DNA from 3 places in the Acidovorax sp. KNOB132 genome. Region 1 is predicted to be linked to each of the others. Evidence: predicted binding sites of a transcription regulator. Region 1 holds the regulator's gene; each other region holds the start of a gene.
What was found. The regulator LexA, encoded in region 1, represses DNA repair genes until DNA is damaged. The targets are predictions, from matches to a motif close to ACTGTATNNNNATACAGT.
Positions count from the first base shown of each region.

Region 2: AC27IO_RS17500 (DNA topoisomerase IV subunit B) is a predicted target of LexA. The motif match lies at 1,193-1,210, and genes of this name have one in related genera.
Region 3: recA (recombinase RecA) is a predicted target of LexA. The motif match lies at 1,232-1,249, and genes of this name have one in related genera.

Region 1 is NZ_BAAJYT010000010.1:13,977-25,654, reverse strand. It holds gene AC27IO_RS03235 (DUF192 domain-containing protein) at 1-245, shown strand, start outside; gene AC27IO_RS03230 (superoxide dismutase) at 341-922, opposite strand; gene xseA (exodeoxyribonuclease VII large subunit) at 1,070-2,389, opposite strand; gene AC27IO_RS03220 (hypothetical protein) at 2,440-2,778, opposite strand; gene AC27IO_RS03215 (MotA/TolQ/ExbB proton channel family protein) at 2,765-3,394, shown strand; gene AC27IO_RS03210 (ExbD/TolR family protein) at 3,430-3,855, shown strand; gene lpxK (tetraacyldisaccharide 4'-kinase) at 3,861-4,922, shown strand; gene AC27IO_RS03200 (Trm112 family protein) at 4,942-5,124, shown strand; gene kdsB (3-deoxy-manno-octulosonate cytidylyltransferase) at 5,121-5,918, shown strand; gene adk (adenylate kinase) at 6,059-6,715, shown strand; gene AC27IO_RS03185 (asparaginase) at 6,786-7,754, opposite strand; gene lexA (transcriptional repressor LexA) at 7,839-8,513, shown strand; gene AC27IO_RS03175 (hypothetical protein) at 9,124-9,246, shown strand; gene hrpA (ATP-dependent RNA helicase HrpA) at 9,454-11,678, opposite strand, start outside.
Region 2 is NZ_BAAJYT010000167.1:589-8,209, forward strand. It holds gene AC27IO_RS17495 (MFS transporter) at 1-1,106, opposite strand, end outside; gene AC27IO_RS17500 (DNA topoisomerase IV subunit B) at 1,244-3,226, shown strand; gene AC27IO_RS17505 (lytic transglycosylase domain-containing protein) at 3,296-4,078, shown strand; gene parC (DNA topoisomerase IV subunit A) at 4,094-6,445, shown strand; partial or broken gene AC27IO_RS17515 (methyl-accepting chemotaxis protein) at 6,617-7,621, shown strand, end outside.
Region 3 is NZ_BAAJYT010000097.1:1,080-12,544, reverse strand. It holds partial or broken gene AC27IO_RS13855 (methyl-accepting chemotaxis protein) at 1-537, opposite strand, end outside; gene AC27IO_RS13850 (MarR family winged helix-turn-helix transcriptional regulator) at 665-1,168, opposite strand; gene recA (recombinase RecA) at 1,309-2,400, shown strand; gene recX (recombination regulator RecX) at 2,478-2,942, shown strand; gene AC27IO_RS13835 (DUF1631 family protein) at 2,994-5,324, opposite strand; gene secF (protein translocase subunit SecF) at 5,361-6,314, opposite strand; gene secD (protein translocase subunit SecD) at 6,327-8,219, opposite strand; gene yajC (preprotein translocase subunit YajC) at 8,303-8,638, opposite strand; gene AC27IO_RS13815 (indolepyruvate ferredoxin oxidoreductase family protein) at 8,925-11,465, opposite strand, start outside.

The DNA of each region.
Region 1 (11,678 bases):
TCGTGTTCGAAGCGCCTGCCGTCCAGTGCTTCTGGATGAAAAACACGATCCTGCCCTTGACCGCCGCTTTCGTCGCGGACGACGGCACCATCGTCAATCTGGCGGACATGAAGCCGCAGACCGAGGACTCTCACTGCTCGGAGAAGCCGGTGCGTTACGTGCTGGAAATGAACCAGGGCTGGTTCTCGAAAAAGGGAATCAAGGCGGGCTTCAAACTGTCCGGCACGCCCTTTGCCCGCCGCTGACCGGCGGAGCACGCCCGCAAGCCTGCCCTTACGGACAGGGGACATGCCAAAACAAAAACGGCCCAAAAGGGCCGTTTTCATTGGGCGCGGAACGCTCAGGCGAAGTTGCTTTCGGCAAATTTCCAGTTCACCAGTTTGTCGAAGAAGGTTTCGACGAACTTGGGGCGCAGGTTGCGGTAATCGATGTAGTACGCGTGCTCCCACACGTCGACCGTCAGCAGGGCCTTGTCGGCCGTGGTCAACGGGGTGCCGGCCGCGCCGGTGTTCACGATATCGACGCTGCCGTCGGCCTTCTTCACGAGCCACGTCCATCCAGAGCCGAAGTTGCCCACGGCACTCTTCACGAAAGCTTCCTTGAAGGCGGCATAGCTGCCCCACTTGGCGTTGATGGCATTGGCCAGGGCGCCGGACGGCTCGCCGCCGCCGCTGGGAGCCATGCAATTCCAGAAGAAAGTGTGGTTCCAGATCTGGGCTGCGTTGTTGTAGATGCCGCCACTGGACTTCTTCACGATTTCCTCAAGCGTCATGCTCTCGAATTCCGTGCCCTTTTGCAGATTGTTCAGGTTCACCACGTAGGCGTTGTGGTGCTTGCCGTGATGGTATTCCAGGGTTTCCTGGCTGTAGTGAGGCGCCAGTGCGTCGATCGCATAGGGCAACGGTGGCAGGGTATGTTCCATGGTGCAGTCCTTCGTGGGTTGAAATTCTTGGAATGGGACCGCTGCCCTCCAGGGGCTGGCGCGGTCCGAACGGGCATTGTAGAAAGTAATAGCAGCGCCTGCTGTAGGCGAGGGCCAATGGCAGAAAAAGCGCCCCAACCGCTCCATTCACAGCAACCGGCGCGGTGACACCTGCAGATCGATCTCACCATCGGTCACCGCCGCCCGGACGGCGTCGCCTGGCCGCACCTGGGCCACCTTCGTCACCGGCTGGCCTTGCGCATCGGTGAGCAGTGCATAGCCCCGCTGCAGGACGAGATGCGGATCCAGCAACTGCAGGCGCAGCGCCGCACGCTCCAGCCGTTCGGACTGGCGGCCTATTCGCCGCTGGAGCATTTGCGGCAACTGTGCCTCCAGCGCTTGCTGCTGCTGAGTCAGGCGCTGCATTTTCAGTAGCACACTGTGGCGCATGCGCTCCGCCAGCCGTGCCAGACGCGTCTGCTGGCGCGCCACCAGGCCGGAAGGCCGTCCCAGGCGCTGGGCCACCAGGTCCAGGCGTTGATGGCGCACATCGAACTGCGCCTGAACACCGTCCGACAAGCGATCGGCCAACAGATCGATGGCGCCCAGCCAGACGGCCCGTGGCTGGGAGATGAGTTCAGCGGCGGCGGTCGGCGTCGGTGCGCGCAGATCGGCGCAAAAATCGGCAATCGTGAAGTCGGTTTCGTGCCCGACACCGCAAACCAACGGCACCGGACTCTGGACGATGGTGCGAGCCAACTGCTCGTCATTGAATGCCCACAGGTCCTCCATGGACCCGCCGCCCCGCACCAGAAGGATGACATCGATGGTGCACGGGGGCTGGCGGGCCGCCGTGCCCTGCGCCCCGTTGCCCGCGTCCACCAGTGCGTAGAGCTTGGACAGCGCGGCCCGCATCGACGCCGGCGCATTGGCGCCCTGCACCAGCGCGGGCACCAGCGTGACCGGAATGTGCGGCACGCGCCGGCGCAGGGCGGTCACCACGTCGTGCAGGGCCGCCGCGCCCGGGGAAGTGACCAGGCCGATGCCACGTGGCATCAACGGCAAGGGCCGCTTTCGCGCGCTGTCGAAAAGCCCTTCGGCCTCCAGTTGCGACTTCAGCCGCAGGAACTGCTCGAACAAGGCACCCTGGCCGGCCCGCTGCATGCTTTCGACGATGAGCTGCAGATCGCCGCGCGCCTCGTACACCCCCAGGCGGCCGCGCAACTCGACCAGTTCCCCGTCCCGCGGAGCGAAGTCGAGCAACAGGGCGGCACGGCGGAACATGGCGCAGCGGATCTGGCCCTGGCCGTCCTTGATCGTGAAATAGCAATGCCCACTGGACGCGCGTGAAAAGCCCGTGATCTCGCCCTGCACGGCCACGGGATTGAACCGGGCCTCCAGGGTGTCAGCAATGGCGCGGCATAGCGCCCCAACCTGCCAGATACGTGGCGCCGTTGCGAGGTTCATGGCCTCAGACACCGATGGAGCAAGGGGTTGCAGGCCATTGCCAGGAGGCACTAGTCCACAGCGCGCGAGGATGGCTGATTGGCCCTGTACACAGGCGCCCATCCCCGCGCATCGCTAGCAGATACGTGCAACCCCTTGATTTCAAACGTTTTTTTTGGTGCGTTATTTTTCATCAATCTGTCAAATTCACGGGCTGGAGCCGCTTGGCGGGCCATCGCAGCCCGGTTGCCCACAAAGTTATCCACAGAAAATGTGGGTGACGACAGGGGATGGGAAGGCGCAGAACGGGCCGGGCCGGCCGGCTGTTTTTCGGCACGGACCACCGCATCAACTGGGCCATAATCGCGGATTGCTTCCATCTGCGCGGAGAGAGAATTGCTGTCGATCATACAAGCCGCAGGCTGGCCGATCTGGCCCTTGATAGCCTGCTCCGTCCTGGCGCTGGCACTCGTCGTGGAGCGCTTCATCGCCCTCAAAACCGCGCGGGTCGCACCTCCCAAGCTGCTGGATGAAGCGATCACCGTGTCTTCCCGCTCCGTTCCCACACCCGATGTGGTGAACCAGCTGGCGCAGAACTCCGCGTTGGGTGAGGTGCTGGCCAGCGGCCTGCGCACGCTCAACAGCAATCCGCAAAGCACCGAGGCCGACGTGCGCGCTGCGATGGAGAGTTCCGGCCGGGCCGTGGCGCACCGCCTCGAAAAATACCTCAGTGCGTTGGCCACCATCGCGTCCGCCGCCCCGTTGCTGGGCCTGCTGGGCACGGTGATCGGCATGATCGAGATATTTGGCTCCCAAGCGGGGGCCGGTCAGTCCGGCGGCGGCAACCCGGCCCAGTTGGCACAGGGCATTTCCATTGCGCTGTACAACACGGCGTTCGGCCTGATCGTGGCCATTCCGGCGCTGATCTTCTGGCGGTACTTCCGCAGCCGCGTGGACGCCTATCTGCTGACCCTCGAATTGGCCTCCGAGCAGTTCGTGCGGCACATCAGCCGGCTTCGCAAGTGAATCATGGCCCACACCACCCCATCGGCTGAACGGACATGAACTTTCGCTCCCGCCCCACCGAAGCGCCGGAAATCAACCTGATTCCGTTCATCGACGTGCTGCTCGTGGTGCTCATCTTCCTGATGCTGTCCACCACCTACAGCAAGTTCACCGAACTGCAACTGACCCTGCCCGTGGCCGATGCCGAGCAGCAGCGCGACCATCCCAAGGAAGTGATCGTGGCCGTCGCCGCGGATGGCCGCTATGCCATCAACAAGCTGGCGGTCGAGGGCAAGAGCGTGGACGTGGTGGCCCAGGCATTGGCCGCGTCGGCCAGCGCCGGCAAGGACAGCGTCGTCATCATCAGTGCCGACGCCAATTCGCCGCACCAGGCCGTGGTCACCGTCATGGAAGCCGCGCGCCGCGTGGGCCTGTCGCAGATCACCTTCGCCACCCAGTCCACGGCCAGCGCCGGCAAGTAGCCGCGATGGCTGCCGCCGGGCCGCAGCCGCCCTCTGCACCCTCTTCCACCGCCCCCCATACCCAGGCACCCACCCTGCAAGCGGCCTGGAAACGGCGTGGGCCGCTGGCTTGGGCGCTGTGGCCGTTGTCCTGTCTGTATCGGATCGCGGTAGCCATTCGGCGAGCGCTTTATCGGCTGGGCCTCCTGCGCGCCGAGCGCGTGGCGGTGCCGGTGATCGTCGTGGGCAACGTGATCGCCGGAGGGGCGGGCAAGACCCCGGTCACGCAGGCCATCGTGCGACATCTGGTGGCGCGCGGATGGCAGCCTGGCGTGGTGTCGCGCGGCTACGGGCGGTCCACCGACGACTGCCGCGAAGTGTGCACGGACAGCCGCGCGACCGAAGTGGGCGACGAGCCTTTGCTGATCGCGAAGCGCACGGGCGTTCCCGTGTTCGTGGCGCGGCACCGGGCGCAGGCGGCGCGCGCACTGCTGGCACAGCATCCCCGCACCGATGTGATCGTTTGCGACGACGGCCTGCAGCATCTGGCGCTGGCCCGCGACATTGAAATCTGCGTATTCAACGACGACGGCGTGGGCAACGGATTCCTCCTGCCGGCCGGACCGCTGCGCGAACCCTGGCCACGCCAGGTCGACTGCGTGCTCCATGCCGGACGGGCTCCGGCCGGCGCATCGCCGGCGTTCTCCCTGAGACGCTCGCTCGGGCCCGACGCCATGCGTGCGGACGGCAGCACCGTGCCCCTGGCGCAGTGGCGCGGCCAGCCCTTGCACGCCGTGGCCGCCATCGCCAGGCCACAGGAATTCTTTGCCATGCTGCGGGCAAGAGGACTCACGCTGCAGCGGACCACCGCCTTGCCTGATCACTATGATTTTGATAGCTGGAAAGACAATCAAAACACAGGCATGACGCTGGTTTGCACCGAAAAGGACGCCACCAAGCTGTGGCGACTCCACCCCCAGGCGCTGGCCGTGCCGCTGCACCTGGAAATCGACAGCGCTTTTTTCTCCCTGCTGGACGAGCGGTTGCGGGCTGCCGCACGCCGCTCGCTATCATCGCCCTCCGACTGACCCCGAAGCCACTACCGCCATGGATCCCAAACTGCTCGAACTGCTGGTCTGCCCCGTCACCAAGGGCTCGCTCACTTTCAACCGGGAGCGGCAGGAACTGGTGTCGCGCAGCGCCCGCCTGGCCTACCCGGTGCGCGACGGCATTCCGGTGCTGCTCGAAAACGAAGCACGCACCCTGACGGACGAGGAGCTGGAGGCGTGACCGCGCCCGCCACGCCCTTCACCATCCTGATACCGGCGCGGCTGGCCTCCACGCGGCTGCCCGACAAGCCGCTGGCCGACATCGCCGGGCTGCCCATGGTGGTGCGCGTGGCGCAACGCGCGGCGCAAAGCCAGGCCACGCGCGTCATCGTGGCGGCGGACGATGCCCGCATCCTCGCGGCCTGCCAGGCGCATGGCGTGCAGGCCCTGCTCACGCGGCCCGACCATCCGAGCGGCAGCGACCGCCTGGCCGAGGCCTGCGAACAGCTGGGTCTGGCAGGCGACGACATCGTGGTGAACGTGCAGGGCGACGAGCCGCTGATCGACCCCGCGCTGATCGATGCCGTGGCCGCCCTGCTGCCGGCCCGCACGGACGCCAGCATGGGGACCGCCGCCCATGCCATCGGCACGCTGGCCGACTACACCAACCCCCATGTCGTGAAGGTCGTGCTCGATGCGCGCGGTCTCGCGCACTACTTCAGCCGGGCGCCCATTCCGCATGCACGCGACCATGCCGGCGCTGCCTGGTGGACGCAGGGGCCCGATGGCGCGGCCACCGGCGTGCCGCCAGGGTATGCGCCGCTGCGCCACATCGGCCTCTACAGCTACCGCGCCGCATTCCTTCGGCAGTTTCCGGCCCTGCCGCCCGCGCCCACTGAAGCGGTCGAGGCACTGGAGCAGTTGCGGGCGCTGTGGCACGGCCACCGCATCGCCGTGCATGTGACCGCTTCGGCACCTGGCCCCGGCGTGGATACCCCCCAGGATCTGGAACGCGTGCGAGCGCTGTTTTCCTAGCGTTTTCAGAGTCCCCGCCGTGTCAGGAAAGCGCGTGGACCCGCGTGCTATCCTTGCCCGCGATCAGAGCGCCGCATCCCGGGCCGGAGGCAAGCCCGTGGCCAGTGGCGCCAGCCGAATTCAACACTTAGAGGACATCCATGAGACTGATTCTTTTGGGCGCACCCGGCGCCGGAAAGGGCACGCAGGCCGCATTCATTTGCCAGAAATACGGTATTCCGCAAATCTCCACCGGTGACATGCTGCGCGCCGCCGTCAAGGCAGGCACGCCGCTGGGGCAGCAGGCCAAGGCCGTCATGGATGCGGGGGCGCTGGTCAGCGACGACCTCATCATCAATCTCGTGAAAGAGCGCATCGCACAGCCCGACTGCACGTCCGGCTTCCTGTTCGACGGATTTCCCCGCACCATCCCGCAGGCCGACGCCATGAAGGCCGCGGGCGTCAAACTCGACTATGTGCTCGAGATCGACGTGCCCTTCGATGCCATCATCGAACGCATGAGCGGCCGCCGCTCTCACCCGGCCAGCGGTCGCACGTACCACGTCAAGTTCAACCCGCCCAAGGTGGAAGGCAAGGACGACGTGACCGGCGAAGACCTCATCCAGCGCGAAGACGACAAGGAGGCCACCGTCAAGAAACGCCTGGATGTGTACAGCGCCCAGACCCGTCCTCTGGTGGAGTACTACTCCAGCTGGGCCAAGGCCGATCCGGCCGGCGCTCCCAAATACCGCGCCATCAGCGGCACGGGCAGCGTGGAAGAGATCACCCAGCGTGCGCTGGCCGCACTGGCCGGCTGATTGCCGACTGAACCCGCACGGCACCTCGGCCGTGCCTGGAACGCCCCGCCCTCTGCGGGGCGTTGCCATTTCAGGGGCGACGAGGCCGGGCGAGCAGATCGAGCAGCAGGCTGATGCGGGCCTTCACCGGGCTCAACCCCTCCGAGTGGGGCAAGGCGTCCCCCGGCTTGGGCAGCACCCGGCCCAGCGGGCAGCGGGTGGCCACGCGCACTTCCACACCGCTCTCGTGCGCGCGCTCCAGCGCCTTGGCCAGGGCATGGTGCAGCGTGCCGTTGCCCGTCGCCGCCACCACGAGGCCATCCACGCCGTCGAGCACCAGCAGATCGACGATGCGGCCGTCGGCGCCGACATGGTTCATGAGCACCTCCACCCGCGGCCACAGGTAAGTGTTGGCGATGTGGTGAAGCGCATCCAATCGCGGAACCGAAGGGGCCGGCCAGCCATGGGTCAGGCGAACCGCGCCCTCCTCCACCCAGCCCAGCGGCCCGGCGTCTCCTGAACTGAAGGCATCCACGCGATAGGGGTGCACTTTCTGCACGTCGCGCGCGGTGTGGATCGTGCCTGCCACTACCGCCAGCACCCCGCGCGCCCCGGGCGTGGCCGCTACCGCCACCGCATCGAGCAGATTCTGCGGACCGTCCGGCGCGATCGCCGTTGCCGGCCGCATGGCGCAGGCCAGCACCACGGGGCGTTCGGCAGTGTCCAGGACCGAGTCCAGGAACCACGCCGTCTCCTCCAGCGTGTCGGTGCCGTGCGTGACCACCACCCCGCGCACATCGGGATCGGCCAGCAACTGCGTGCATCGGTGGGCCAGTTGCCGCCATACGGCGAAATCCATGTCCTTGCTGTCGATCTGCGCGATCTGCTCGGCTTCGATCCGGCCACGGGCCGCCTGCGCCAATCCAGGAATCGCCTCCAGCAACTGCCCTACGCTCACCTGCCCGGCGGTATAGCCGATGTTGTCTCCGGCCTTGGCGGCCTTGCCCGCGATGGTTCCGCCGGTGCCCAGCACCACGATTTTTCCTGTGCCCACTTGCACGCTCCAAAAAACTGGTTAAAAATACAGTGACTGGATTAAAAAACAGGCCTCTCCCTGCCTATCCGTTCAGCACCGGAGTCACTCATGTTCGACAGTCCCAAGCTCACCGCCCGCCAGCAACAGATCCTCGATCTGATCCAGACCGCCATCTCCCGCACCGGCGCGCCCCCCACCCGGGCGGAAATCGCCGCCGAGTTCGGCTTCAAGTCCGCCAATGCGGCCGAAGAGCACCTGCAAGCCCTGGCCCGCAAGGGCGTCATCGAACTGGTCAGCGGCACGTCGCGCGGCATCCGGCTGCGCAGCGACACGGTGCGCTCCATCAATGCCGCCCGCGGCACCCAGTTCAACCTGCCCATTCCGGGCCTGTCGCAGCTGTCGCTTCCCCTGGTGGGGCGGGTGGCTGCAGGGTCGCCCATTCTCGCGCAGGAACACGTCGACCAAACCTACAGCGTGGAGGGCAGCCTGTTCCAGCACAAGCCGGATTACCTGCTCAAGGTGCGCGGCATGTCCATGCGCGATGCGGGCATCATGGACGGCGACCTGCTCGCCGTGCAATCCACCCGCGAGGCGCGCAACGGCCAGATCATCGTGGCCCGGCTGGGCGACGACGTCACCGTCAAGCGCCTGCGCCGGACGGCCACCGCCATCGAGCTGCTGCCCGAAAACCCCGACTACCCCGTCATCACCGTGCATCCGGGCGAGCCTTTCGAAATCGAAGGGCTCGCAGTGGGCCTGATCCGCAACACCATGCTGATGTAGCCCGCTGCACACCGCCGCAGGTGGCGGGCGTCTGGCGGCCAGGGGCAAGAAGCCCTGGTCAGCCAACCCTGCGGCAGTGTGTTTTTCCTCGGCAATCCTGCCTGTGTTCAACCCCCTCGCACTTCGCTGGAGTTTTCACATGGGATTTGCCCTGCTCGCTTTTTCTTCTTTTTCGCAACCGCTGAATGCTTTGGCGCGGTGGCTGCGCGCGCCCGCCTGCCGCCCTCCGCGCCAGGACCGCAGGGCCGTCGCAGGCCAGCCAGGCGGCGGCGCCAGCGGCAGAGGCACGGTGCATGCCGTGGCCCCGGGCCTCCATGCCGACGCCATCAGCCCGTCCGCCACGCGGCCGGCTGCCATCGAACCACTGCCATGCACCGCCTTGGAAAGTGCGGCGGCAGAGGGCCTGCCGTGTCCTCCAGCGCTCGCCCCCCTGCCACGGCGCTTCGTGGTGGTTCGGCCGCGGCAGGCACCGCCCGAGCAGCCCGTTTCAGCATGGTCCCCCACACTGGCGGTAACCCCGTCTGCACGGTCATGGCCCAGCACCAGCGCCAATGACAGTGGGGCATTTGCGGGTTGCAGCCGCCCCAGGCCTGCTGCGCGCCCGCTGCGCGTGCTGGATCGCCGCGGCCCCGGTGCGGCGGCGCGCTTGCTGATCTCCGGCCGCATGGCCGATGTGTGCGCGGAACTGGACCGCCTCGTGCGGGCCGAGGCGGCCTTGCAGACGCCCCATTGAGGCCGCACATCCCAGCCGCAATGAAAGCCCGGCAACCCTGAAGCACCCGGAGGTGCCTGGTGGGTGCCTGGTGGGGGTTCGGGGGAAGCCGCTACGCGATGAATGGGGCCGAGCAGGGTTGGGCGAGTCATCCACCATGGGTCCCCGTGCCCCGCCGCCCACCGTACCGATGTCGATGCGAAGCGCCGCGCAGCCTGGCTGCCGGCCTCAACTGTTGAGTTGCGCCCAGAGCTTGTCCAACCGCTTCACGCTCACCGGCTGCGGGGTTCGCAGCTCCTGGGCGAAAAAGCTCACCCGCAACTCTTCCAGCAGCCAGCGCAGCTCCTGCATGCGCGCATCCACCGCGCCCTTGCGTTCGGCCACCAGGCGCCAGTAGCGCTGCTCCTGCGGGCGCAGTTCGGCCAGCTTGGTGGCGTCGCGCGCCGGATCGGCGCGGTATTTGTCCAGCCGCAGCGTGATCGCCTTGAGGTAGCGGGCAAAGTGCGCCAGTTGCGCCCACGGTGCCGCGGCCAGGAACGCCTTGGGCATGAGGCGCTGCAACTGCTGCTGCGCGTCCTGCACGGCTTCGGGTGCGTTCTTGGTGTCCTTGATCTTGCGCGCCGCGGCGGCGTACTCCAGCAAGATCGTGCCGGCGAGCCGCGCGACCTCGTTGGCGATCAGGGTCAGCCGGCCGCGTCCCTCGTCCACCCGGCGCTTGAACGCGGCCTCATCGGTGGGCAACGGGTCGAGCAGGAAGGCCCGGTCCAGCGCCACGTCGATGATCTGGCTGCGCAGTTCTTCCTGCGTGCCCAGCGGCATGTAGGCCACGGCCATCTTCTGCAGGTCGGGAATGTTCTTTTCCAGGTACTTGAGCGCGTCCTTGATCTGCAGCGCGAACAGGCGGCGCAGGCCCGCACGGTGCCGGGCGGCGGCCAGTTCGGGCTCGTCGAACACCTCGATGGTGACGGCATCGCCACCGTCGATGAGCGCGGGAAAGCCGATCAGCGTCTGGCCGCCCTTGCGGATTTCCATCAGCTCGGGCAGCTCGCCAAAGGTCCATGCGGTGTGGCGCTGGCCGGCGGGCGCCTGCCGGGCCGAAGCGGCGGCTGGCGAGGAAGCGGCCGGCGCCGTCACCGCCGCAGGGCCGCGGCGCCCCGCTGCAGCGGGAGGCGCTTCACTTTTGATAGCAGAATGCCCTAGTACTTCTTGCGCTGGAGCCTGTTTTTCTTCAAAACCCTTGGCATCGCCGCCCAGCTTGAGCCCCGCCAGGGCCTGGAAGGCGCCGCGCGCCTTCGCACCCCATTCGGCCTTGAGGGCACCCAGGTTGCGCCCATGACCGAGCTGGCGCCCGTGTTCATCCACCACGCGGAAGTTCATGAACAGGTGCGGGCTCAGCATGTCGAGCTTGAAATCGGCCCGCTTGACGTCGAGCGAGGTCTCATCGCGCACCTGCTTGAGCAGCACCTCGACCAGGCTGCCGTGGCCGAAGCGTTCGGGCGTGCCGAGCAGCCCGGCCAGCCGGGTTGCGCTGTCGGGCAGCGGCACGAACCGGCTGCGGGGGCGCTGCGGCAGGCTCTTGAGCAGGGCCTGGATCTTGGGCTGCAGCATGCCGGGCACCAGCCATTCGCAGCGCTCGTCGCTCACCTGGTTGAGCACGAACAGCGGCACGGTGACCGTGATGCCGTCGCGCGCATCGCCCGGCTCGTGCAGGTAGCTCGCGGCGCAATCCACGCCGCCCAGCCGCACCGTGCGCGGGAAGGCATTGCCGGTGATGCCCGCGGCCTCGTGGCGCATGAGTTCTTCGCGCGTCAGCTTGAGCAGGTCGGGGTTCGACGCGCTCGCCTCGCGGTACCACGCCTCGAAGCTGTACCCGCTGCACACGTCGGCCGGCAACTGCTGGTCGTAGAAGGCATAGATCAGCTCGTCGTCCACCAGCACGTCCTGTCGGCGCGACTTGTGTTCGAGCTCTTCGACCTTGGCGATGAGCTTGTGGTTGGCGGCCAGAAAAGGCAGACGGGTTTCCCACTGCCCGCCGATCAGCGCCTCGCGGATGAAGATGTCGCGCGCCGCATAAGGGTCCACCTTGCCGAAGTTCACCCGCCGGTTGTTGTAGATGACGATGCCATACAGCGTGGCGCGCTCCAGCGCGTTGACCTCGGCCGCCTTCTTTTCCCAATGCGGGTCGAGCAGCTGCTTCTTGAGCAGGTGCCCGCCCAATTGCTCGATCCACTGCGGCTCGATGGCCGCGATGCCCCGGCCGAAGAGGCGCGTGGTCTCCACCAGCTCGGCCGCGACGATCCAGCGCCCGGGCTTCTTGGACAGGTGCGCGCCCGGGTGCTTGTAGAACTTGATGCCGCGTGCGCCCAGGTACCAGTCGTCCTCGTCGCTCTTGACGCCGATGTTGCCCAACAACCCGGCCAGCATGGACAGGTGGATCTGCTCGTAGCTGGCAG
Region 2 (7,621 bases), on a different contig from region 1:
CCGGTGGTGTCGTACAGGTAGCCCCCCAGCCAGACGCCCAGGAAGCTGCCGATCTGGTGGCTGAAGAACACGAACCCGCCCAGCATGGACAGGTGCTGCACGCCGAAGATCTGCGCCACCGTGGCGTTGGTGGGCGGGATGGTGGACAGCCACAGCACGCCCATCACCGCCGAGAACACGTACACCGACAGCGGCGACAGCGGCACCAGCAGGAACACGCTGATCGCCACGGCCCGGGCGAAGTAGATGAAGGCGAGGATGTAGCGCTTGGGATTGCGCTGGCCCAGCGTGCCGGCGATGTACGTGCCGAACACGTTGAACAGACCGATCAGCGCCAGCGCGTAGCTGGCCACCTGCGGCGACATGCCGTGGTCCTTGAGGTAGCTGGGCATGTGCACGCCGATGAACACCACCTGGAAGCCGCAGACGAAGTAGCCCGCCGTCAGCATCAGGAAGCTCGGGTAGCGCAGCGCCTCGCCCATGGCCTGGCCCACCGTCTGCGAGCGCGGGGTGGTGGTGCGGCTTCGAAAGCCCGGCTCGCGCAGGCCGAAGGCCAGCGGCACGATCAGCAGCACCATGGCCGAGAGCACCAGCAGCGCCTCCTGCCAGCCCAGGCGCACGATGAGCTGGCCCTCCACCGGCACCATCAGGAACTGCCCGAACGAGCCGGCCGCCGCCGCCACGCCCATGGCCCAGGAGCGCCTCTCCGGCGCGATCTGCCGGCCCAGCACGCCGTAGATGACCGCATAGGTGGTGCCCGCCTGCGCCGCGCCGATCAGCACGCCCGCGGTCAGGGCGAAGAGCGCCGGCGTGGGCGACAGGGCCATGCCGACCAGGCCCAGGCTGTACAGCACGGCCCCGCCGATCAGCACGCGGAAGGCGCCGAACCGGTCGGCCGCCATGCCCGCGAAGATGCCGAAGCAGCCCCAGGCGAGGTTCTGCACCGCGATGGCCAGCGCGAACGACTGGCGGGTCCAGCCCATGTCCTGGGTGATGGGCTGCAGCCACAGCCCGAAGCCGTGGCGGATGCCCATGGACAGCGTGACGATGGCGGCGCCACACACCAATACCTGGGCCATGGACAATTTCTGGGGGTCTTGAGGCATCCGGCAAATGTAGCCAAAGCGGCGCATTCGCGTGCACGCCTTCGCGACCCATTCCACCGCGGGCATCGGCGGCGGGTGAAAGGAGGGCTGGGTTTATATCCAGCCCATCCGGCCCTGCGGCACTACAATCCGCCCCCATGGCAGCCAAACCCTCCTCCACCCCGCCAAGCGAATACTCCGAAGGCTCGATCCGCGTCCTCAAGGGACTGGAACCCGTCAAGCAGCGTCCGGGCATGTACACCCGCACCGACAACCCGCTGCACATCATCCAGGAAGTGCTGGACAACGCGGCCGACGAGGCGCTCGCCGGCCATGGCAAGAAGATCAAGGTCACGCTGCACGCCGATGGCTCGGTCAGCGTGGAAGACGACGGCCGCGGCATCCCGTTCGGCCTGCACCCCGAAGAAAAGGCCCCGGTGATCGAACTCGTGTTCACCCGCCTGCACGCGGGCGGCAAGTTCGACAAAGGCTCGGGCGGCGCCTACAGCTTCTCGGGCGGCCTGCACGGCGTGGGCGTCTCGGTGACCAATGCGCTGGCCCTGCGTCTGGAGGCCAGCACCCACCGCGAGGGCAAGGTGGCCCGCCTGGTGTTCGAAGGCGGCGACGTGACCGAGCCGCTGGTGGCCCGACCGCTGGCCGCCGGTGAGCGCAAGCAGGGCACCACGGTGCGCGTGTGGCCCGACGGCAAGTACTTCGAGGCGACCGCGCTGCCCATGGGCGAGCTCACGCACCTGCTGCGCAGCAAGGCGGTGCTGATGCCCGGCGTGTCGGTCTCCCTCGTGAACGAGAAGACGCGCGAGACGCAGACCTGGCAGTACAAGGGCGGCCTGCGCGACTACCTCGGCCAGACGCTGAACGCCGACCCGGTGATCCCGCTGTTCGAAGGCGAAGGCTTCGCCGACCGGCACCACGAGAGCTTCGCCGAAGGCGAGGGCGCCGCCTGGTGCGTGGCCTTCACCGAAGACGGCCACCCGGTGCGCGAGAGCTACGTCAACCTGATCCCCACCAGCGCGGGCGGCACGCACGAAAGCGGCCTGCGCGACGGCCTGTTCAATGCCGTCAAAAGCTTCATCGAACTGCATTCGCTGCTGCCCAAGGGCGTCAAGCTGCTGCCCGAGGACGTCTTCGCCCGCGCCAGCTACGTGCTGTCGGCCAAGGTGCTGGACCCGCAGTTCCAGGGCCAGATCAAGGAGCGGCTGAATTCCCGCGACGCGGTGCGGCTGGTGAGCGGCTTCGTGCGCCCGGCGCTCGAACTGTGGCTGAACCAGCACGTCGACTATGGCAAGAAGCTGGCCGAGCTGGCCATCAAGGCCGCGCAGACGCGCCAGAAGGCCGGCCAGAAGGTCGAAAAGCGCAAGGGCTCCGGCGTGGCCGTGCTGCCCGGCAAGCTCACCGACTGCGAGAGCCGCGACCTGGCGCACAACGAAGTCTTCCTGGTCGAGGGCGACTCGGCCGGCGGCAGCGCCAAGATGGGCCGCGACAAGGAAAGCCAGGCCATCCTGCCGCTGCGCGGCAAGGTGCTCAACACCTGGGAGGTGGACCGCGACCGGCTCTTCGGCAACACCGAGATCCACGACATTTCCGTGGCCATCGGCGTGGACCCGCATGGACCCAACGATTCGCCCGACCTCTCGGGCCTGCGCTACGGCAAGGTCTGCATCCTGTCCGATGCCGACGTGGACGGCTCGCACATCCAGGTGCTGTTGCTCACCCTGTTTTTCCGCCATTTTCCGAAGCTCATCGAGACCGGCCACATCTACGTGGCACGCCCGCCGCTGTTTCGCGTGGACGTGCCGGCGCGCGGCAAGAAGCCGGCCTCCAAGATGTATGCGCTGGACGAGGGCGAACTGGCGGCCATCCTCGACAAATGCGCCAAGGACGGCGTGGCGCGCGAGAAGTGCCAGATCAGCCGCTTCAAGGGCCTGGGCGAGATGAACGCCGAGCAGCTGTGGGAAACCACGCTCAACCCCGACACGCGCCGCCTGCTGCCCGTGCAGCTGGGCGACATGGACTTCGCCGCCACCGAAGGCCTCATCACCAAGCTGATGGGCAAGGGCGAGGCCGCCGCCCGCCGCGAACTCATGGAACTGCACGGCGACGCCGTGGAAGTGGACATCTGAGCCATGGCCTGGCGCGACCGGTTCGGACGTTCAGGCCTTTCTGGCCTCTGGCGCGTGGTTTGCGCCGGCATGCTGCTATTGTTTTTGCAGCAAACGGCGCGCGCCGACCTGTGGGCCTATGTGGACGAGCGCGGCGTGACCCACTTCGCGGCCGAGCAGGTGGACGGGCGCTACGGGCTGTTCTTTCGCGGCAACGATTTCGACTCCACCCGCGACGGCCCGGCGGCGGCATCCGCGGGCGCCACCGCGGCCACGCCGTCCGGTGCCCGGCTGCTGGCCTTCTTCGACATCTCCCCCGACTACAAGCGCGTCAAGCACCACCTGCGCGCATCGGCCAGCCAGAACGGCGTGGACTACGAACTGCTGCAGGCATTGATCGCCACCGAATCGGGCTTCGACGCGCGCGCCGTATCGCCCAGGGGCGCGGTGGGGCTGATGCAGCTCATGCCCGCCACGGCGTCCCGCTTCGGCGTGGCGGGCGAGGCGCGCCGCTCGGTGGAGCAAAAGCTCACCGAACCGGCGATCAACGTGTCGGCCGGCACGCGCTACCTGCGGCACCTGCTGGACCTCTTCGACGGCCGCACCGACCTGGCGCTGGCCGCCTACAACGCGGGCGAGGGCGCCGTGCAGCGCGCCGGCAACCGCATTCCGGCCTACCGCGAAACGCAGAACTACGTGAAAAGCGTGCTGGGCCTGTATGCCCAGCTCAAGCCCCCGGCACCGCTGCTGGCCCACCGGGCCACGCCGGGCCGCGTGCGCATGGAACTGGGCGCCGGTTCCGATGACACCCCATCCCAAAGCGCTGCGGCCGGCCTGCCGGCCCGCACCGTCGGCGCCCCGCGCGCCCCTTGACCTTCGATTTCCCGAATGAGCGACCAAACCCCTCTCGATCTTTCCCCGCCCGAATCGGACGACAGCCTGGGCCTGGCCGGCTACGCCCAGCGCGCCTACCTGGAGTACGCCCTGTCCGTGGTCAAGGGCCGCGCGCTGCCCGACGTGTGCGACGGCCTCAAGCCCGTGCAGCGCCGCATCCTCTACTCCATGGACCGCATGGGCCTGGGGTATTCGGGCCCGACCCGCAACGTGGCGGCCAAGCCGGTCAAGAGCGCCCGCGTGGTGGGCGACGTGCTGGGCCGTTTCCACCCCCACGGCGACCAGTCGGCCTACGACGCGCTGGTGCGCCTGGCGCAGGACTTCAACCAGCGCTACCCGCTGATCGATGGCCAGGGCAACTTCGGCAGCCGCGACGGCGATGGCGCCGCGGCCATGCGCTACACCGAGGCGCGGCTGTCGCGCATCACCAGCCTGCTGCTCGACGAGATCGACGAGGGCACGGTTGATTTCATGCCCAACTACGACGGCAGCACGCAGGAGCCGCGCCAGCTGCCCGCGCGCCTGCCGTTCGCGCTGCTCAACGGCGCCAGCGGCATCGCGGTGGGCTTGGCGACCGAAATCCCCAGCCACAACCTGCGCGAGATCGCCGATGCCTGCGTGGCGCTCATCAAGGCGCCGCAGCTGTCCGAGGCGGAGCTGATGGCCATCGTGCCCGGGCCGGACTACCCCGGCGGCGGCCAGATCATCAGCACGGCGGGCGACATCGCCGACGCCTACCGCACGGGGCGCGGCAGCCTCAAGGTGCGCGCGCGCTGGAAGATCGAAGACCTCGCGCGCGGCCAGTGGCAGCTCATCGTGACCGAGCTGCCGCCCGGCGTCAGCACGCAGAAGGTGCTGGAGGAGATCGAGGAAATCACCAACCCCAAGGTCAAGGCCGGCAAGAAGGCCCTGTCGCAGGACCAGGTGCAGCTCAAGGGCAGCGTGCTGGCTGTGCTCGATGCCGTGCGCGACGAGTCCAGCAAGGACGCGCCGGTGCGCCTGGTGTTCGAGCCCAAGACCGGCAAGGTGCCGCAGCAGGAACTGATCACCACGCTGCTGGCGCACACCAGCCTGGAGACCTCCTCGCCCATCAACCTGACCATGGTGGGGCTGGATGGCAAGCCAGTGCAGAAGTCGCTGCGCAAGATGCTGGAGGAATGGATCGCCTTTCGCCAGGGCACCATCGTGCGGCGCTCGCAGCACCGCCTGGGCAAGGTGCTGGACCGCATCCACATCCTCGAAGGGCGGCAGATCGTGCTGCTCAACATCGACGAGGTGATCGCCATCATCCGCGCCAGCGACGAGCCCAAGGCGGCGCTGATCGCGCGCTTCGCGCTGTCGGACCGGCAGGCCGAGGACATCCTGGAAATCCGCCTGCGCCAGCTGGCGCGGCTGGAGGCCATCAAGATCGAGCAGGAGCTGAAGGAGCTGCGCGCCGAGCAGGGCAAGCTGGAGGACATCCTGGGCAACCCCGGTTCGCTGCGGCGCCTGATGATCCGGGAGATCGAGGCCGACGCCAAGACCTTCGCCGATGCGCGCCGCACGCTCATCCAGGCCGAGAAGAAGGCCATCGCGGAGGTGCGCGTGGTGGACGAGCCCGTGACCGTGGTCGTCTCGCAAAAGGGCTGGGTGCGCGCGCGCAGCGGCCATGGGCACGAGCCGGGCAGCTTCGCCTTCAAGGCGGGCGACGGCCTGTATGCCACCTTCGAATGCCGCACGGTCGACACGCTGCTGGCCTTCGGCAGCAACGGCCGGGTGTACTCGGTGGCGGTGTCGCTGCTGCCCGGCGCGCGCGGCGATGGCCAGCCGGTCACCACGCTCATCGAGCTGGAGTCGGGCACGCAGCTGCTGCATTATTTCGCCGGGCCGGCGGTCGCCACGCTGCTGCTGGCGGGCTCGGGCGGCTACGGCTTCCTCGCCTCGGTCGAGAACATGACGGCGCGCCAGCGGGGCGGCAAGGTCTTCCTCTCGCTGGGCGAGGGCGAGACCGTATGCCGCCCGTCCCACGCCTGGGGCACCAGTGGCGCGCAACTGCTGGCGCCGGCCACGCACGTGGCCTGCGCATCGGCGGGCGGACGCATCCTGACCTTCGAGATCGGCGAGCTCAAGACCATGGCCAACGGCGGCCGGGGCCTGATGCTGATCGACCTGGAGCCGAAGGACACACTGGCGGGCGCAGTGGCGTACACGCGCAGCATCCGCCTGGAAGGCCTGGGGCGCGGCGGCAAGGAGCGCGAGGAGACGCTGGAGATCCGTTCGCTGAACAACGCCCGCTCGCCGCGCGGGCGCAAGGGCAAGGCCGCCGATCTGGGCTTCAAGCCGTCGGCGGTGTTCCGGGTCGAATAACCCCCCGGTCGCCGCGCAGCCGCCCAGCGGCCCGCGGCGACGGGCGCTGGGGCTGGGGCTGCGCAGGCGCGCGGGCCCGCGCCCAAGGGTTTGTGCCCTGCACAAGGCCACCCAACCATGCGCACCATGGAGACCTCTTTCCTGGGTTGTTGGAGCCAACGGAGATCGGCCATGAAGAATCTGCGCATTTCCCACAAGCTCTGGGGGGCTGTCGCCGCGATCGTGATCGCGCTGGCCGCCGTGGTCGGCACTTCGGCCTACCGCTCGGCCGCCACGCAGGCCCGCTCCGCGCAGGTCACGGCCGACATGGCCATGCGGGTGGAAGCGGCCCTGCGCTGGGCCGGGCTCACCGAGACCAACGCCGCGCGCACGCAGGCCGTCATCGTGAGCAGCGATCCGGCGGTGGAGGCGGAGTTCAAGGACCTGATCGCGGCCACGTCCGCGCAGATCACCGAGGTGCAGAAATCGCTGGAGGCCTTGCCGCTGTCAGAGGCCGACAAGGCGCAGATGGCCACCATCGCCAACGCGCGCAAGGTCACGATCGACCTGCGCACGCGGGCCCGCCAGCTGAAGGCCGGGGGACAGCAGGCCGAAGCCACCACGCTGGTCAAGCAAAGCTACAACCCGGCCGTGTCCGCCTATCTGCAGACGCTGCGCGACTTCGTGCAGCTGCAGCAGCGCAATGCCCAGGCCGGGCAGCAGGCCGTGGCCGCGGAGCGGCTCGTGACCGTGCGCATGGGCGCCCTGGCCGTGGCGCTGCTGGTGGCGGGCATGGTGGCGGGGGCTTATTTTTTGATCCGCAGCATCCAGCAGCCGCTGGCCGAGGCCAACGCGCTGGCCGCGCGCATCGCGGGCGGTGACCTGAGTGGCACCCAGGCCTCGGTGCGGGGCGACGAGCTGGGCGACCTGCTGCGCTCGCTGCAGACCATGGGCGATTCGCTGGGTCGCGTGGTGCAGCAGGTGCGCCGCAGCACCGACAGCATCGCCATCGCCAGCGCGGAGATCGCCGCGGGCAACCAGGATCTGTCCGCGCGCACCGAGCAGACGTCCAGCAATCTGCAGCAGACGGCCGCGACCATGGAGCAGTTCTCCAGCACCCTGCAGCAAAGCGCCGGCAGCGCGCGCGAGGCCAGCGGTCTGGCCGAGGGCGCTTCGGGCGTGGCGCGGCGCGGCGGC
Region 3 (11,465 bases), on a different contig from region 1:
ATCGTCGTGCGCGGCGTCGCCGCCTCGGCGGTTCACGCGGGCCAGCTCGCCCAGCGTGGACGCCATGGCATCGAAGCCCTTTTCCGAATCGGTGAAGAAGATCCGCAGCGTTTCATCGTGCGCCTGCAGTGGCTGGTCCAGCATGCGGCGCTGCACCGCGAGGTACTGGTCGCGCTGGGCCTGGTAGGCCTCGTAGCCCTTGCGCTCTTCGCCCGGATTGACCAGCGGCGCATATACGGCCTCGGCCTCCGCCAGTTGCTGGCGTCGCACCTTGAGCTCTTCCTTGAGCTTGTTCAGGTTGCTCTGGTCGGTCGGCAGGAAGGCCTCGCTCTCGGTGCGCCGCAGGCGGTTGGCGGCGATGCGCACGTTGCCGATGGCCTCGATGCTGGGCAGCCAGTTCGTGGCCAGGTCTTCGGCGCTGGCGTTGATGCGCAGCATCTGGCCCCAGGCCATCCAGGCCAGGGCGACGGTGATCAGCGTGGTAACGCTGAAGGCGAGCGCCAGTTTGGCGCCAATGCGGAGGTTGTGCAGGTTCATGATAAGTACCACCTATTGCGTTTGGTATCTCGATTAACTTTTAGATACCTTAGAAGAGGCTTAAATCGGAATCCGCAGCGCGAAAAATGGCAAAAATGCGATGTCATTTGTATCATTTTTGCAGCTTTCAACCTGACAGCCCGTCGCCTTCCGCATACGCTTCCAGTCCGATCGCCACCACCGTGGCGACCTCGTCGCCCACCTCCATGCGGAATTCCGCTTCCGCCTGCGCCACCGCGTCGCGGAACGCCTGCAGCCACGCCAAGCCCGCGGCAGTGAAGCAGACGCGGCGCGCCCGGGCATCGCGCGGGTCGGGTTCCCGCACCACCAGGCCCCAGGCGACGCACTGGTCCACCAGATCGGCCATCGACTGCTTCGTCATGCCGGCCCGCTGCGCCAGATCGGTCAGCCGGTCGCCATCCAGCGAAAGGTGGCGCGTGATGTGGACGTGCGCCGCACTCACCTGATCGCGCGCGGCGAGGTTGGAAAGCGCCAGCGGCACTTCCACGTTGTGGGCCATGAGTTCGAGCACCCGCGCATCGAACCGGCGCATGGCATGCCCGAGCAGGCGGCCCAGGTGGGTCTGGCGCCAGCCATCGTCGAGGGGGGGAGAAGGTGGGGTTTCGGCCATGGCACATTGTCAGGGAAACTGACTTAAAACACCGTTTACGCGCCAAGACGGCTCGCATAAACTACTGTTCAAGCATCCAGCCTGTGACTACCCACAGCCGGATAGAGACACCCCAACCCATTGTTTTTCAAGGACTTTCCATGGACTTCGCCGTCAAGGGGACCCACCCCGCCCAGCCCGTCAACACCGAAAAGGCCAAGGCCCTCCAGGCCGCGCTGGCCCAGATCGAGAAGCAGTTCGGCAAGGGCACGATCATGCGCCTGGGCGAAGGCGAGGTGATCGAGGACATCCAGGTCGTCTCCACCGGCTCGCTGGGCCTGGATATCGCGCTGGGCGTGGGCGGCCTGCCCCGCGGCCGCGTGGTCGAGATCTACGGCCCGGAATCGTCCGGCAAGACGACGCTCACGCTGCAGGTGATCGCCGAGATGCAAAAGCAGGGCGGCCAGTGCGCCTTCGTCGATGCCGAGCACGCGCTCGACGTGCAATACGCCCAGAAGCTCGGCGTGCAGCTGTCCGATCTGCTGATCAGCCAGCCCGACACCGGCGAGCAGGCCCTGGAGATCGTGGACAGCCTCGTGCGCTCGGGTGCCGTGGACCTGATCGTGATCGACTCGGTCGCCGCGCTCACCCCCAAGGCCGAAATCGAAGGCGAAATGGGCGATGCGCTGCCCGGCCTGCAGGCCCGCCTGATGAGCCAGGCGCTGCGCAAGCTCACCGCCACCATCAAGAAGACCAACTGCATGGTCATCTTCATCAACCAGATCCGCATGAAGATCGGCGTGATGTTCGGCAGCCCCGAAACCACCACGGGCGGCAACGCGCTCAAGTTCTACGCCTCGGTGCGTTTGGACATCCGCCGCACCGGCACGATCAAGAAGGGCGACGAGGCCGTGGGCAACGAGACCAAGGTCAAGGTCGTGAAGAACAAGGTCAGCCCGCCGTTCAAAACGGCCGAGTTCGACATCCTGTTCGGCGAGGGCATCAGCCGCGAGGGCGAGATCATCGACATGGGCGTGAACGCGAAGATCATCGAAAAGAGCGGCGCTTGGTACGCCTACAACGGCGAGAAGATCGGCCAGGGCCGCGACAACTCGCGGGAGTTCCTGCGCGAGAACGCCGACCTCGCCCGCGAGATCGAGAACAAGGTGCGCGAGAGCCTGGGCATCGCCCTGCTGCCCGCCAGCCTGGAAGCCCCCGCCGCCGCCCCGGCCAAGGAAGCGGCCGAGAAGTAAGCCTTGGCCGATTGCAGGCCATGCCCGGCTCCAGCGCTTGATTGACAGGCGCTGGACGCTTCTACTGTCATAGCACCATGGGATTTGCGACGCTTTCGCTCAAGGGCCGGGCGCTGCGCCTGCTGGCACAGCGCGAACACTCCCGCGCCGAACTGGCCACCAAGCTGGCCCGCCACGTGCAGGAGGGCGACGACCTGAACGCCGTGCTCGACGACCTGCAGGCCAAGGATTTCATCAGCGCGCAGCGCGTGGCCGATTCGGTGGTGAACCGCCGCGCCGCCCGCCTGGGCACGCAGCGCCTGGTGCAGGAGCTGCGTGGCAAGGGACTGGACGACGCCCTGGTGCGCGCCACCGCGGAGCGCCTACGCGCCACCGAGCTGGAGCGCGCACAGGCCGTGTGGCGCCAGCGCTTCGGCACCCCGGGCGAGACGCCGCAGGAGCGCGCGCGCCAGATGCGCTTCATGGCCGCACGGGGCTTTGCCGGCGACATCGTGCGCCGCGTGGTGCGGGGCGACGGCAGCGGGGACGACGACGGCGATTGATGGCGCTGATTCCGGGCCCGCGCCGATCCTGGGCCCGCGAGGCCGGCTGGCTCAGTCCAGCAACCGTTCCGGGTTGGCGTCGATCTTGGCCAGCGCGTCGCGCGTGGCCCGCATCGTGAGCGCTTCCTCTTCCTGCGCCACCAGCAGGCCGGACTGCAGGTAGGCGCCCAGGCGCTTGAGCTGCAGCAGGTAGCTGCTGCCATCGGGCGCGGCGAACAGGTGCAGCTGCTTGCGCTGGCTTTGCCACACGTACTGCACCTGCGCCGACGCGCCGTTGTGGTCCAGCGTGAACCAGGCCCCGGGCTGCAGCTCCTGCGCCCAGGCCACCATGCCCGGCTCCACGGGCGCGCCGTTGTCGGCGATCACGTGGATGGACGAGGCATCGATGCCCAGCATCAGCTCGATGTTGTCGGCGTTGAGCGGCATTTCGCCCAGCGTCGCATCGCTGATGTAGTCCTCCAGATTGGCCAGGCGGCGCGCCATGGCATCGATGTGCGCCTGCGGGATGGACGCCGTCTTGGACAGGAAGGCATCGGCCAGCGTGTCGGTCAGCACCTTCACCTGCGCATCCTGCTCCGGCCCGTTCACGCCGAGCAGCGCCAGGCCCTGGCGCAGGTGCTGCAGCAGCGGCGGCAGGCTCTGGATGACCTTGGCGCGGTCCGCCCGGTGGGGCTTGGCGCTGGCGGCCCAGACCAGATCGGCCGCCGTGCGCTTGAGTGCCACGGTGTCCGGGTGCTGCGCGCCGTCGCGCACCGCCGACATGGCCAGCACCTCGGCCCAGGTCTTGAAGAGGAAATCGCGGATCTCCTCGCGCACCGGCATGTCCCGCAGCATGGTGCGCAGCTCGATCGTGTACTGGATGGCCAGCGTCTCGCGCTGCTCGACCTGCTGCGCCACGCTGACGAGCTTGGAGGTGGCCTGCTTGGCGGTGAGGAACTTGGCCAGGAATTTCTCGAATTCGTCATAGACGAGCTGAAAGACGCGCTGCCCGGTTTCGGGGTACTGCTCGATCACCTGCACCACGCGGCGGATCTCGCCTTCCAACGCGCTGCCGTTGATGGCGGTGGCGTCGAACCCCATCACCACGCCGCCCAGGCGGTCGATCAGGCGGCGTGCCGGGTGGGCGACGTCGCTGAAGAATTCGGGTTCGGCCAGCGCCACGCGCAGCACCGGCACCTGCAGCCGCGCGAACCACACGCGCACGGCTGGCGGAATGCGGTCTTCGCTCAGGATGCTCTGGAACATCAGCGCCACCACCTCGATGATGGCTTTTTCGCCGGGGGTGGAGGCCTTGGCCTTCAGTTCGGTCGAGCGCTCGCGCACCGCGCCCACCAGCTGCACCACGGCGGCCGGGCTGTAGTCCTCGACCAGCGTGGCCACGCCGCTGTAGTACGTCTGCGCCTGCGCCCGGTGGGCCGACAGGGCCTGCGCCAGCGCGGCGGAGGCCGGCGGTGCGTTCACCATGTCAAAGCCCGTAGCAGGCTGCACCAGCAGGCGGCGCAACTGGCCCATCACGCCCTGCGCACGCTGGCGGGCGCGGGCCAGCGGTGTCATGAACGCCTGCATGCCGGCACCGAAGGCCGTTCCCTGCGCGCCCATGCGCCCGGGCGCCGGCATGCCCCCCTGGGACGGCATGCCGTGCATGCTCGCCTGGGCGGATTCCCGGGCGAAGGCCTGGGCCGATTGCTGCAGGGCCTGCGACGCCAGGCCCGCGGGGGAGGACAGCCCCCCCGCCGTGCGGCGCACCTTGGAGCGCAGGTCGTTGTCGGGCTTCACGCCCTGCTCGGTGCAGAACGCGTTGACGGACTGGTACTGGCGCAAGACCAGGTCGCCCAGCTGGCGCTGCAGGGGATCGATGGCGGTCTGCAGGTCGCCCCGCTCCATGCCGGCCTCGACCCACTGGTCGACGAACAGCAGGCAGACCGTTTCGGGGCGCAGGATGTCGCGGCCGTCCAGTTCCTGGCCTTCCAGGTGCTGCAGGAACTGCCGCAGGGTGTCGAAGGCGTTGCCCGTGTGCTCCATCACCGTGAGCGCCATGCGCGAGGCGATGATCTGGTTCTCGACGACGTCGTCGCTGAGCAGCTCGAACCCGCCCCCGGCGGGCAGCGCCCCCCGGCTGGTGCTGACCAGCGGCAGCAGGGCCTCGGACAGGGCGCGGGCGCAGCCGCTGACCCAGGCCTGGTGGCGCTGCTGGTAACGCATCCACAGGTCGCGGCGCGTCTGCATCTCGCGCTGCGTGGCCGTCAGGCCCATGAGCTGGGTCAGGAAATCCTGCAGTTCGTTGTCGAGGCCGGGCAGCCCCGCCACCAGGCCCTCCACGAACCGCTGCCGGGCCAGGCGGGCCAGGCGCCGGGGCGCGGTGGGAGGGCGGAGTTCTTCCATACGCCGTCGATTATGGGGCGCCCCGGGGCGTCGCGGTCAGACCGCTGCGCCGGCGTTCGGATCGTTCGGGTCGCCGTCCTTCTTGGGCGGCGCCTTCACCAGGTCTTCGCGCTTGACGCCCAGCCACATGGCGATGGCGGCCGCCACGAACACCGATGAATAGATGCCGAACAGAATCCCGATGGTCAGCGCCAGCGCGAAGTAGTGCAGGCTGGGGCCGCCGAAGAAGAACATCGACAGCACCACGGCCTCCGTGGAGGCATGGGTGATGATCGTGCGGCTCATCGTGCTGGTGATCGCGTGGTCGATGACCTCGTGCGTGCTCATCTTGCGGTACTTGCGGAAGGCCTCGCGGATCCGGTCGAAGATCACGACCGACTCGTTCACCGAGTAGCCCAGCACGGCCAGCACCCCCGCCAGCACCGCCAGCGAGAACTCCCACTGGAAGAAGGCGAAGAAGCCCAGGATGATCACCACGTCGTGCAGGTTGGCGATCACCGCCGCCACACCGAACTTCCACTCGAAGCGGAACGCAAGGTAGATCACGATGCCGATCACCACCATGCCCAGCGCCATCAGGCCGCCGTGCACCAGTTCCTCGCCCACCTGCGGGCCCACGAACTCGGTGCGGCGCAGCGTGACGTCGGGGTCGGCCGCCTTGAGGGCGCCCAGGACCTGCTCGCTTTGCTGCGCCGAGGTCACGCCCTTTTGCACCGGCAGGCGGATCATCACGTCGCGCGCGGTGCCGAAGTTCTGCACGGTCACGTCGGAATAGCCCAGCCCGGACACGGTGCTGCGCACCTTGCCGATGTCGGCGCTCTGCGTATAGGCCACTTCCATGACCGTGCCGCCGGTGAACTCCACCGACAGGTGCAGGCCCCGCGTGATCAGGAAGAACACGGCCAGCGCGAAAGTGATGAAGGAGATCGCGTTGAGAACCAACGCGTACTTCATGAACGGGATGTCTTTTCGGATGCGGAAGAATTCCATGGTCCCTCTCCTTCAGTTGGACTTGACCACGGCGGACGTGGTGCTGTCGGGTTCGGGCTTCCACACCTGTCCGATGGACACGCTCTTGAGCTTCTTCTTGCGGCCATACCAGAGGTTGACCAGGCCGCGCGAGAAGAACACGGCCGAGAACATGCTGGTCAGGATGCCGATGCAGTGCACCACGGCGAAGCCGCGCACCGGGCCCGAGCCGAAGGCCAGCAGCGCGAGACCTGCGATCAGCGTGGTCACGTTCGAGTCGAGAATCGTCGCCCAGGCGCGCTCGTAGCCCGCGTGGATGGCCGCCTGCGGCGACACGCCGGCGCGCAGTTCTTCGCGGATGCGCTCGTTGATCAGCACGTTGGAGTCGATGGCCACACCCAGCGCCAGCGCCATGGCGGCGATGCCGGGCAGGGTCAGGGTGGCCTGCAGCATCGACAGGATGGCCAGCAGCATCAGCACGTTCACCGACAGCGCGATGGACGAGATCACGCCGAACAGCGCGTAGTAGATGCACATGAAGACCGAGATCGCCACGAAGCCCCACACCACGCTGTGGATGCCGCGCTCGATATTGTCGGCGCCCAGGCTCGGGCCGATGGTGTACTCCTCGATGATGTCCATGGGCGCGGCCAGCGAGCCGGCGCGCAGCAGCAGCGAGGTGTCGTTGGCCTCGGCCGTGGTCATGCGCCCGGAGATCTGCACCCGGCCGCCGCTGATCTCGCTGCGGATCACGGGGGCCGTGACCACTTCGCCCTTGCCCTTTTCGAACAGGACGATGGCCATGCGCTTGCCCACGTTCTCGCGGGTGATGTCCTTGAAGATGCGGGCGCCCTTGGCGTCGAGCGTGAGGTTGACCGTGGGCTCCTGCGTCTGGCCGTCGAAGCCGGGCTGCGCGTCGGTGAGGTTCTCGCCCGTGAGGATGACCTGCTTCTTGACGATGATGGACTGGCCGTTGCGGTCCAGGTACTTTTCGTCGCCGAAGGGCACGGGGCCGGAGCCCAGCTCGGCCGAGCGCGCCTCGGCGCTTTCGTCGACCATGCGCACTTCCAGCGTGGCCGTGCGGCCCAGGATGTCCTTGGCCTTGGCGGTGTCCTGCACGCCGGGCAGCTGCACCACGATGCGGTCCAGGCCCTGCTGCTGGATCACGGGCTCGGCCACGCCGAGTTCGTTGATCCGGTTGTGCAGCGTGGTCATGTTCTGCTTGAGCGCCTGGTCCTGCACCTTGCGCAGCGCCTCGGGCTTGATGGTGGCGCGCACGCGCACGCCCTGGCCGTCGGGGCTGCTGGTGGCCACCAGGTCGGGAAACTGGTCGGTGATCACGTTGCGCGTGGCCGTGGCGGTCGCCTCGTCGCGCAGGCGGATGTCCACCGCCTGGCCGTCGCGGCTGATGCCGCCGTGGCGGATGTTCTTGTCGCGCAGCGTGGTGCGCAGGTCGCCGGCGAGCGATTCGGCCTTCTTGGTGAGGGCCGCCTGCATGTCCACCTGCAGCATGAAGTGCACGCCGCCGCGCAGGTCCAGCCCCAGGTACATGGGGCGCGCATGCAGCGCGCTGAGCCAGTCGGGGGAGCGCGAGACGAGGTTCAGCGCGACGATGTACGGCGGGTCGGCCGGATCGGGCACCAGGGCCTTCTGGATCGCGTCCTTGGCCTTGAGCTGGCTGTCGGGCGAGTCGAAGCGCGCGCGCACCGAATTGCCATCGAAGCTCACGGCATCGGGCACGACGCCCGCGGCCTTCAGGGCCTCTTCGACGCGGCGCTGCACGGCGGCATCGACCTTCAGCGTCGCCTTGGCCGACGACACCTGCACGGCAGGGGCCTCGCCAAAGAAATTGGGCAGGGTGTACAGGGCCCCCACCAGCAGCGCGATCACGAGGATCGCGTACTTCCAGACCGGGTAACGGTTCATGATCGCGCTCTTAACTCTCAGGTCGCGGCGCAGGCCCGCAGGGCCGGCCGCCAGATCGGAACGGCTCGCGCCATCGCTTGGACTTACTTGACCGTGCCCTTGGGCAGGACCTGCGCCACGGCGCTGCGCTGGATCTGCACTTCCACGCCGGAGGCGATCTCGATGTGCAGGAAGCCTTCGGACAGGCGCGTGACCCGGCCGACGATGCCGCCGGCAGTGGCCACCTCATCGCCCTTGGCGATGGCCTCGATCATGTTGCGATGCTCTTTCTGGCGCTTCATCTGGGGGCGGATCATGACGAAGTACAGGACCACGAACATCAGCACCAGCGGGAGCATGCCCGTCAGGGAGGACATGATGTCGCTGCCACCGGCGGCGGCGGCAGGGGCGGTCTGGGCGAAAGCGGAAGAGATAAACACGGCAACAGGCTCCATTCAAATGGATGGTCGTTTCAGACACCCGCCCACGGCGCGACGCGGCGCCAGCCGGGAGGGCAACAGGCGATTGTATGCGGCGCCCCCTGGCAAAGCCCATGCCAAAACCCGCGTCCGCGGGGGGTCTTGGCGTGGCAAGGCCGGCCCAAGGGCCGGCCTTCGATGGGGCATGAAAACACCGCCCAGCACAATAACCACTAGGGCATATTGCTATATTTTCAATAGCGCCCCATTTCCCCCTCACATGCTGGGGAAAGGGGCTTTCGCCCCCTCAGGCCGTCTGGCGCAGCGCCTCCTGCGGGTGGCGCCACTGGTTCATCAGCACCGCCCACTTGGCGCGGGCGGCCTTCAGGTGGCGCTCCTTCACGTGGCCGTAGCCCCGGATGTCCTCGGGAATGCGGGCGATGTCGGCGGCCAGCGGCAGGTTGTCGGCGGTCAGGCCGGCCAGCAGCTCGTCGATGCAGGCGCGGTACTCGGCGATCAGGGCGCGCTCGGTGCGGCGCTCCTCGGTGCGGCCGAACGGATCGAGCGCCGTGCCGCGCAGGCCCTTGAGCCTGGCGAGCACGCCGAAGGCCTTGCGCATCCACGGCCCGAACGGCTGCTTGAGCAGTTCGCCCTTGTCGTTCTTCTTCGCGGTCAGCGGGGGCGCCAGGTGGTGCACCAGCTTGTAGTCGCCTTCGAACATGCCCTCGATCTTGGCGGTGAACGCCGCGTCGGTGTGCAGGCGCGCGACCTCGTACTCGTCCTTGTACGCCATGAGCTTGAACAGGTAGCGGGCCACGGCCTCGGACAGGCGCGTGCCCTTGCCGCCCGTGCGCGCTTCGGCGGCCTGCACCTTCTCCACGAAGGCCTTGTACTCGGCCGCATAGGCCGCGTTCTGGTAGCCGGTGAGGAACTGCTCGCGCTTGGCCACCACTTCCGCCAGGCCCGGCTTCTTGACGAACTGGATCACCTGCGCGGCCTTGAACAGGGCCTGCACGGCGGCCAGGTCGTGCGCGCAGCGGCGGCCCCATTCGAAGGCGGCCTTGTTGTTGTCCACCTGCACGCCGTTCAGCTCCATGGCGCGCATGAGCGCGGCATGCGACAGCGGCACGCGGCCCTTTTGCCAGGTGTAGCCCAGCATCAGGGGGTTGGTGTAGATGCTGTCGCCCAGCATCTGCATGGCGACTTCCTCGGCATCGAAGCTGGCCAGCAGGTCCTCGCCCACGGCGGAGGCGATGGCCGTGTCGCAATCGGTGCCCGGAAACTGCCAGTCGGGGTTGTGCACGAACGACGCAGTGGGCGAGCCGTGGGTGTTGAGCGCCACGAAGGTGCGGCCCGGCTGCATCGCGGCCATGGTGGTCTTGTGCGAGGCGACGATGGAGTCGCAGCCGATGATGAGGTCGGCCTTGGCCGTGTCCACCTTGGTGGTGTAGATGGCGTCCGGCCGGTTGGCGATCTGGATGTGGCTCCAGGTCGCGCCGCCCTTTTGCGCCAGGCCCGCCGCGTCCTGCGTGATGACGCCCTTGCCTTCCAGGTGCGCCGCCATGCCCAGCAGCGAGCCGATGGTGATCACGCCCGTGCCGCCCACGCCGGCCACGACGATGCCCCAGGCGCTCTCGGCCACGGGCAGCACCGGCTCGGGAATGGGGGGCATCGCGGAGAGGTCGCCCTTCTTTTCCTTCTTGGGTTTTTTCAGCGTGCCGCCCTCGACGGTGACGAAGCTCGGGCAAAAGCCCTTCACGCACGAGTAGTCCTTGTTGCAGGTGCTCTGGTTGATGCGGCGCTTGCGGCCGAACTCGGTCTCCAGCGGCTCCACCGACAGGCAGTTCGATTGCACCGAGCAGTCGCCGCAGCCCTCGCACACCAGCTCGTTGATGACCACGGTCTTGTTGGGCGTGGCCAGGGTGCCGCGCTTCCTGCGGCGGCGCTTTTCGGTCGCGCAGGTCTGGTCGTAGATGATGGCCGTGCAGCCGGGGATCTCGCGGAACTCGCGCTGGATCCGGTCCAGCTCGTCGCGGTGGTGCACCGTCACGCCCTCGGCCAGCGCCACGCCGTCGTACTTGGCCGGCTCGTCGGTCACGATCACCAGCCGGGCGATGCCCTCGGCCTTCAGGCTGGCCATGATCTGCAGCACCGAGTGCCCCTCGGGCCGCTCGCCCACCTGCTGGCCGCCCGTCATGGCGACGGCGTCGTTGTAGAGCACCTTGTAGGTGATGTTGGTGCCCGCCGCGATGCTCTGGCGGATGGCCAGCAGCCCGCTGTGGAAGTAGGTGCCGTCGCCCAGGTTGGCGAACACGTGCTTTTCCGTGGTGAAGGGCTGCTGGCCCACCCAGGTCACGCCCTCGCCGCCCATCTGCGTGAAGGTGGACGTGTTGCGGTCGGGCATCCAGTTGACCATGTAGTGGCAGCCGATGCCGGCCACCGCGCGCGAGCCTTCGGGCACGCGGGTGCTGGTGTTGTGCGGGCAGCCGCTGCAGAACCACGGCGTGCGGTCGCCCGTGTCCACCTTGGATTCGGCCAGGCCGCGCTCGCGCGCATCGATCACCGACAGGCGCGCGTCCATGCGGGCCACGATGTCGGCCGGCACGCCCAGCTTTTTGAGGCGCTTGGCGATGGCGCGCGCGATGATGGCGGGCGTGAGGTCGGCCTTGGGGCGCAGCAGCCAGTTCTGGCTCGGGTTGGGCATGCTCCACTCGCCACCGGAGTTGTCGCCCTCCACCTCGTCGAACTTGCCCAGCACGTTGGGGCGCACGTCGGCGCGCCAGTTGTAGAGCTCTTCCTTGATCTGGTATTCGATGACCTGGCGCTTTTCCTCCACCACCAGGATCTC